DNA from 2 places in the Ancylobacter sp. G4_0304 genome. Region 2 is predicted to be linked to the other one. Evidence: predicted binding sites of a transcription regulator. Region 2 holds the regulator's gene; the other holds the start of a gene.
What was found. Region 2 encodes LexA, which represses DNA repair genes until DNA is damaged. Its sites were predicted from a motif close to TGTTCNNNNTGTGTTCNG; they were not measured.

Region 1 (4,149 bases), on a different contig from region 2:
CCGATATAGCACGCAGGCGCACGCCATTTGGATTGCATGTCTCGATTCCCAGCCAATTTTTCTCAGCATAGCTGATTCGTGGGAATCTCAACGCGTTAGACGAGAGAAACCATGCAAAAAACCTTGACCGCAAAGTGCTCGCGAATCGAATTCGAGAACCCTTCAAAGGTTAATTGAAGGTTAATATTTCAGGACGGTGCGCCCACACCACCCTCAGCCGCCGCGCCGCGCCTTCATCGCCGTCACCGCCATGCAGAACAGTTCGAACAGCACCTGCGCGGCGGCGTGGGCCGTGTTTGAGGTGGCGTCATATTGGGGCGCGACTTCAACCACGTCGCCACCAATTACATCCAGCCCATTGAGCCCGCGCAGGATTTCCAGAACCTCGCGCGAGGTCAGCCCGCCGATCTCCGGCGTCCCGGTGCCGGGCGCGAAGGCGGGATCGAGGCTGTCGACGTCGAATGAGACATAGACCGGCCCGGTGCCGAGCACCTGCCTCGCCTTTTCAATGATCGCGGGAATGCCCATGCCGGTGACCTCCTCGGCGTGGATCACCGTCATGCCGCTCTCATAGGAGAACTCCCACAGGAACTCCGCCCCGCCGCGAATACCGATCTGGATGGTGCGCTCCGGGTCGAGCGTGCCGTCCAGCACCGCCTGGCGGAACGGCCCGCCATGATGGAACTTCGACCCCTCATAGACGCCGCTGGTGTCGCAATGGGCGTCGATGTGCAGCATGCCGACCGGCCGCGTCTCGCCGACCGCCTTGAGGATCGAGCCGGTGATGGAGTGATCGCCGCCGACGCTGAGCGGGATCACCCCGGCCGCGACGATCTTGCGGTAGAACGCCTCGATATCGGCGTGGCAGCTCTCCAGGCTGAAGCGGCTGGCGAAGGGCACGTCGCCAATATCGGCGATCCTCGCCTCGGCCGCCGGCACCATGCCGAGCACATGCTCATAAGGCCCGATGCGCTCGATCGCCCGCACCGCGCGCGGCCCGAGCCGGGCGCCGGCGCGGTTGGTGACGCCGAGGTCCATCGGCACGCCGACCAGCGCCATGTCGAGCCCGCCGAAATCCCGCGCGTCCTGCAACTCCGGGCGATAGGGCGCGCCGAGCAGCGTGGCGGCATTGGCCCAGGGCCACACGCGCCGGTCGCCCTTGAACTGAAGCTCGGCCACCCGCTTGAAGGCGGAATCGTAGATCACCGAGCCGGAGACGTCGGCATATTTCGCCCGCAGCCGGGCCAGCTTTTCATCATTCGACATGGGTGCTCTCGCAGAGGACGGCGGCCGGCGGGGCCATCGCAGAGTGGTAGCGCGGATTTCGCTGACGAACGAGCCCGACATTCTGCCTGATTCAAAAAGAACAGATTGCGAACATGGAACAAAACATGTACGTTCAATCATCCTCAGCCCGACAAATCCATTGGCACCCCTTGCGTGCAACCCGGAGCCCGGCAATGACTCAATCCACGTTGCGACTCGTCGAAGGAACTTCAATGGACAAGACCAAGGCGCTGGATGCCGCGCTGAGCCAGATCGAACGGGCCTTCGGCAAGGGCTCGATCATGCGGCTCGGCAAGAACGACAAGGTGCTCGAGATCGAGACCGTGTCGACCGGCTCACTCGGCCTTGATATCGCGCTGGGCGTCGGCGGCCTGCCGCGCGGCCGCGTGGTGGAAATCTTCGGGCCGGAATCCTCGGGCAAGACCACGCTGGCGCTCCACACCATCGCGGAAGCGCAGAAGAAGGGCGGGGTGTGCGCCTTCATCGACGCCGAGCACGCGCTCGACCCGATCTATGCGCGCAAGCTCGGCGTGGACCTCGACAGTCTGCTGATCTCGCAGCCGGACGCTGGCGAGCAGGCGCTGGAAATCGCCGATACGCTGGTGCGCTCCGGTGCGGTCGACGTGCTGGTGGTGGATTCGGTGGCGGCGCTGACCCCGCGCGCCGAACTCGACGGCGAGATGGGCGATTCCCAGCCCGGCATGCAGGCGCGGCTGATGAGCCAGGCGCTGCGCAAGCTCACCGCCTCGATCAGCCGTTCCAATACCATGGTGATTTTCATCAACCAGATCCGCATGAAGATCGGCGTGATGTATGGCAGCCCGGAGACGACTACGGGCGGCAATGCGCTGAAATTCTACGCCTCGGTCCGCCTCGACATTCGCCGCATCGGCTCGATCAAGGAGCGCGACGAGGTGGTAGGCAACCAGACCCGCGTGAAGGTGGTCAAGAACAAGCTGGCGCCGCCCTTCAAGCAGGTCGAGTTCGACATCATGTATGGCGAGGGCGTCTCCAAGATGGGCGAACTGATCGATCTCGGCATCAAGGCCGGGGTGGTCGAGAAGTCGGGCGCCTGGTTCTCCCACGACAATCAGCGCCTGGGGCAGGGGCGCGAGAACGCCAAGAACTTCCTGCGCCAGAACCCGGAAGTGGCCAATCGCATCGAGGCGACGATCCGGCAGAATGCCGGCCTGATCGCCGAGCAGATTCTGGCCGGTTCCGGCGACGCGGAAGACGAGGCGGAGTGAGCTTCCGCGAGGCCCCGGGCGGACGAATGAGCGGGTCCGCGCGTCACGGCATGGCCGGCATTCGGTACCCCCGGCAAGCCGTCGGGAAGCGTTCTGGACAAGCCATTTGAGCGCCGTTAGAACCGGGGGCGCGCGTTTGGGCGCGTCCCGGCGGCAGCGCCGGCTGTTTGGAGTTGGCGGACGAGTTCATGAGCGGCGTTAACGAGATACGTGCGACCTTTCTCGATTATTTTGCGAAGAACGGTCATCAGGTGGTCGATTCCTCGCCGCTTGTTCCGCGCAACGATCCGACATTGATGTTCACCAATGCCGGCATGGTGCAGTTCAAGAACGTTTTCACCGGCGTCGAGAAGCGGCCTTACCAGCGCGCGGCGACCTCGCAGAAATGCGTGCGCGCGGGCGGCAAGCACAACGACCTCGACAATGTCGGCTACACGGCCCGTCATCACACCTTCTTTGAAATGCTGGGGAATTTCTCCTTCGGCGATTATTTCAAGGAAAATGCGATCGAGTTCGCCTGGAACCTGATCACCCGCGAATTCGAGCTGCCGGTCGACCGGCTCCTGGTCACCGTCTATCACGAGGACGACGAGGCGTTCTCCTTGTGGAAGCGCATCGCCGGGCTGCCGGACGAGAAGATCATCCGCATCGCGACCTCGGACAATTTCTGGCAGATGGGCGATACGGGCCCGTGCGGCCCGTGCTCGGAAATCTTCTTCGACCACGGCCCGCACATTCCCGGCGGCCCTCCCGGCTCGCCGGACGCGGATGGCGACCGCTTCATCGAGATCTGGAATCTCGTCTTCATGCAATTCGAGCAGCTTGCCGGCGGCGAGCGCGTGACCTTGCCCCGGCCCTCGATCGATACCGGCATGGGGCTGGAGCGCATCTCCGCGGTGCTGCAGGGCACGCACGACAATTACGAGATTGACCTGATGCGCGCCCTGATCGGCGCGGTCGAGGAAATGACCAATGTCGAGGCCAATGGCCCGCGCAAGGCCAGCCATCGCGTGATCGCCGACCATCTGCGCGCCGCGACCTTCCTGGTCGCCGACGGGGTGCTGCCCTCCAATGAAGGGCGCGGCTATGTGCTGCGCCGCATCATGCGCCGCGCCATGCGCCATGCCCAGCTTCTCGGCGCGCAGGATCCGCTGATGCACCGGCTGGTGCCGGTGCTGGTGCGCGAGATGGGCCGCGCCTATCCCGAGATCGTCCGCGCCGAGGCGCTCGTCACCGAGACGCTGCGCCTTGAGGAGACCCGCTTCCGCAAGACGCTGGAGCGCGGCCTGTCGATCCTCGAAACCGAGAGCGAGGGCCTGTCCTCCGGCGCCAAGTTCTCCGGCGAGACAGCATTCAAGCTCTACGACACCTATGGCTTCCCGCTCGATCTGACCGAGGACGCGCTGCGCGCCCGCGGCATCAGCGTCGACGAGACCGCGTTCAACGCCGCGATGGAGCGCCAGCGCGCCGATGCGCGCGCCTCGTGGGCCGGCTCGGGCGAGGCGGCGACCGATACGGTGTGGTTCGGCGTGCGCGAGGAGGTCGGCGCGACCGAATTCCTCGGCTACGAGACCGAGACCGCCGAGGGCGCGGTGACGGCGCTGGTGGCTGAAGG
Region 2 (4,149 bases):
GCGCTGTGGCTCGGTCGCGCGCGCGAACTAGTGCGGCCCGGCGGGATCTGCGCGACCTTCACGGACTGGCGGCAGCTTCCGGTCACCACCGACGCCATCCAGTGTGCCGGATGGATCTGGCGCGGTGTGGTGCCTTGGGACAAAACCGAACGGGGTCGGCCGCAGCAGGGCCGCTATCGCGCGCAGGCGGAATATGTGGTGTGGGGGACCAACGGCGCCCGGCCGCTCGCCGGCCCGGTGGCTCCAGGCGTGTTTCGGGTGCCGGTGCCAGCACAAAAGCACCACATTGCAGGAAAGCCCGTCGATCTGATGACTGGGCTTCTGAGCGTGATGGATGGCCCGGTGCTGGACCCGTTCATGGGCTCTGGCACGGTCGGCCTCGCCTGCGCGGAACGCAGCCTTGACTACGTGGGGATCGAGGTGAGCGAGGAATACTTCGAGATCGCCTGTCGACGGCTTCGTGAAGGGGGCTAGAATGGCGCTTCAAGCGCTGACATCTGATCCTTCGCAGACTGACATTCGATTTTTCGCGCTACAGGAGAATACCCCCGCACATTAAGGGCTCTGGAACTAGATAGCGGGAGCGCTTTCGCTTCGATGAGATCAGCCAGCAGATCGGCCAGTTCTCCAACCGACGACCTTTGTGCACGACCTCCACAGCCACATCCGGCGACGCCCACTGGCATACGGCGTCAGCGGCGCGCCGCTTCCGGTAATCGGACGATCCCCGCGGCGCGGCCGCGAGGCGTCAGTAGCGGCGGAACAGGCCGACCAGCCGGCCCTGGATGCGCACGCGGTCCGGGCCGAAAATGCGAGTCTCATAGGCGGGATTGGCGGCTTCAAGCGCGATGGAGGCGCCCTTGCGGCGCAGCCGCTTCAGCGTGGCTTCCTCGTCGTCGATCAGTGCGACGACGATGTCGCCTGTATTGGCGCTGTCGCTCTTGCGGATCAGCGCGAGGTCGCCGTCGAGAATCCCGGCCTCGATCATCGAATCGCCGCGCACTTCCAGCGCGAAATGCTCGCCCGCCGAGAGCATTTCCGGGGGCATGGAAATGGTGTGGTCGCGCGACTGGATCGCGGAGATCGGCGTGCCGGCGGCGATGCGGCCCATCACCGGGATCGGGATCGGACGGCCGCCATCCTCTTCGTTCTGCGGAGGCACGCGGCCGAGGCTACCTTCGATCACGCTGGGGGCGAACTGGCGCGCGGCGGCGCGCGGCGCTTGCGTCGCCTCGGGCAGGCGGATCACCTCCAGAGCCCGTGCGCGGTTGGGAAGCCGGCGAATGAAGCCGCGCTCTTCCAGCGCCGTGATCAGACGATGGATGCCGGACTTTGACCTCAGATCCAGCGCTTCCTTCATCTCCTCGAAGGAGGGCGGCACGCCGGTTTCCTTCAGGCGCTCATTGATGAAGTGAAGCAGCTCATGCTGTTTGCGGGTGAGCATAGGGCATTCGTCTCTTGCGGGAGGGCGGCGCCGAAGCGGATCGAGTCAGCGAAACAAATCACGAACAAACCATATCCGTTCTTTTTGTGTTCTACAATGGGTAAACAAATCGCCAAGCCCGCCGCGATCGCCCGTTCTTTTCTGCCGAGAAACGAGGCAGAGGCGCCTAATGTATGCAATGGCTCTCGCCATGCTCAAGTGGTATGCAATTCCGAAAGTGTCGTGTCGGGGGCGCCATTGATCGCAACTGTCGAGGAAATCGTCGCGGCTCACCGCGCCGGAAAGCTCCATCCGTCGCAGACCGTGGCCGACTGTCTGGCGCGCATCGAGGCACATGGCGATCCCGCCATCTTCACCGCCATCAGCACGCCGCAGGCCATTTCCGCCGCGCTGAAGGCGCTGGAAGGGATCGATCCCGCCACGCTGCCGCTCTATGGCGTGCCGTTCGCGGTGAAGGACAACATCGACGTCGCCGGCCTGCCCACCACCTGCGCCTGCCCGGATTTCGCCTATGACGCCACGCACGATTCCGGCGCCGTCGCCCGGCTGCGGCGCGCCGGTGCGATCGTCATCGGCAAGACCAATCTCGATCAGTTCGCGACGGGCCTGAACGGCACCCGCTCGCCCTATGGCACGCCGGTGAACGCGATGCGTCCCGATCTGGTGCCCGGCGGGTCGTCCTCCGGCTCGGCTGTGGCGGTCGCGGCGGGGCTTGTGCCCTTCGCGCTCGGCACCGATACCGCCGGCTCTGGCCGCGTGCCGGCGGGGCTGAACAACATTGTGGGGCTGAAGCCGAGCCTCGGGCTGGTCTCGACCAATGGCGTGGTGCCGGCCTGCCGCTCGCTGGACTGCGTGTCGGTGTTCGCGCTCAGCGTCGAGGATGCGCTCGCCGTGCTCGCGGCCATGGCCGGGCCGGATGAGAACGACCCGTTCTCGCGCCCGCTGCCGCTCGGTCCGCGCGGCGCTTTTCCCGCCCGTCCGCGCCTTGCCGTGCCGCGGGTGCGCGACCGCGTGAACTTCGGCGACCGGGTATCGGAGGCGGCGTTCGAGCGCGCCATCGCGCGGATGACCGAACTCGGCGCCAGCATCGTCGAAATCGAGATGGAGCCGTTCCACGAAACCGCGCGGCTGCTCTATGAAGGCCCGTGGGTGGCCGAGCGCTTCGCCGCCGTCGGCTCCTTCCTCGAATCCCGGCCGAATTCCTTCGATCCGTCGGTGCGCACCATCGTCGAGCAGGGCCGGAACTTCTCGGCGGTCGACGCTTTTCGCGGCCGCTACCGCCTCGCCGAGCTGAAGGCGATCGCGGACAAGGTGCTGGCGGGATTCGACGCGCTCATGGTGCCGACCATGCCCACGGTCTACACCGTGGCGCAGATGCGCGCGGACCCGATCCGGCTCAACAGCCATCTCGGCGTCTACACCAATTTCGTGAATCTGCTCGACATGTGCGGCCTCGCCGTGCCGTCGGAAATCCGCGACGATGGTGCCCCGTATGGCATCACATTGCTGGCGCCGGCCGGGCGCGACGCGCATCTGGCGGCGCTGGGCTCGCGCTTTCATGCCGCGAGCGGGCTCACCATGGGTGCCACCGGGCGTGCCCTGCCGCCGGTCTCGCAGTCCCCGGCGCGGGCGGCTCCTGGCTTTCTGGAGCTCGCGCTGTTTGGCGCCCACCTTTCCGGCCTGCCGCTGAATGTTGATCTGCTCGCGGCCGGCGGCATGCTCGTGCGCCCTGCGCGCACCAGTGCCGACTACCGGCTCTATCTGCTGCCGGAAGGCCGCGTGCGGCGCCCGGGGCTGCTGCGCGGCCGGCCTGGCAGCGGCGCGCCGATCGATTGCGAGATCTGGGCGCTGCCGGCAGCCGCTTATGGCCGTTTCGTCGCGGCTATTCCCTCGCCGCTCGGGCTGGGAACGGTCGAGCTGGAGGATGGCGGGCAGGTGAAGGGCTTCGTGCTGGAGGCCGTCGCCGCCGGCTCCGCCCGGGATATCACCGCTTTCGGCGGCTGGAAGGCTTTCCTGGCGGACGAGGTCGCCAAGCGCAATGCCGCCAGTTATGCGCGAGGATGAGGGCGTTCGCCTGCGCGTTTAAAAGTAAAATATATCTAATGATATCAAATGGTTTGCGCGTATTGTTCATACGCGTCATGAACAATCGAGATGTGACTTCGCATCTCGCTTGAAGCCGAATCCCGGTCGCCGCGCTGGATTGCGGTGATCACGCGCTCATGCTCGGCATGCGACAGCGACAGGCGGCCCAGCGCGTGGAACTGGGCACGGCGGAACGGCGACAGCCGGCGCCGCGTGCCGAGCGTCAATTCCTCCAGATAATCGTTGTGGCTGCCGGAATAGATGCTGGTGTGGAAGGTCTCGTTGGCCTCGCGGTAGCGGGCGAAGTCGCCCTGGCGGACGAACTCGCCCATGCCGGCATGCAGCGCCGACAACTCGTGGCGCTCGGCCGGGGTCATGTGGAGCGCGCACAGGCCGGCGCACAGCGCTTCCAGTTCCGCCATGACATCGAACATGTGCTGAAGCCGGGCGACGCTTGGGCGCGCCACCACGGCGCCGCGATGCGGGCGGGTCTGCACCAGCCCGGAGGCGGCGAGTTCGCGGATCGCCTCACGGACAGGGGTGCGGGAGACGCCGAACCGGGCAGCGAGCGCGGTCTCGTCCAGCGTGGTGCCGGGCGGCAGCAGGCCGCGCGTGATGTC

Region 1: a site for LexA is predicted at 1,363-1,380, ahead of recA (recombinase RecA). Genes of this name have one in related genera too.

Annotation. Positions count from the first base shown of each region.
Region 1 covers NZ_JAZDRM010000023.1:21,633-25,781, reverse strand. The annotation lists gene VRZ77_RS14110 (hypothetical protein) at 1-38, opposite strand, end outside; gene speB (agmatinase) at 214-1,266, opposite strand; gene recA (recombinase RecA) at 1,461-2,534, shown strand; gene alaS (alanine--tRNA ligase) at 2,723-4,149, shown strand, end outside.
Region 2 covers NZ_JAZDRM010000032.1:30,133-34,281, forward strand. The annotation lists gene VRZ77_RS17020 (DNA-methyltransferase) at 1-474, shown strand, start outside; gene lexA (transcriptional repressor LexA) at 749-1,444, opposite strand; gene atzF (allophanate hydrolase) at 1,682-3,508, shown strand; gene VRZ77_RS17035 (GntR family transcriptional regulator) at 3,553-4,149, opposite strand, start outside.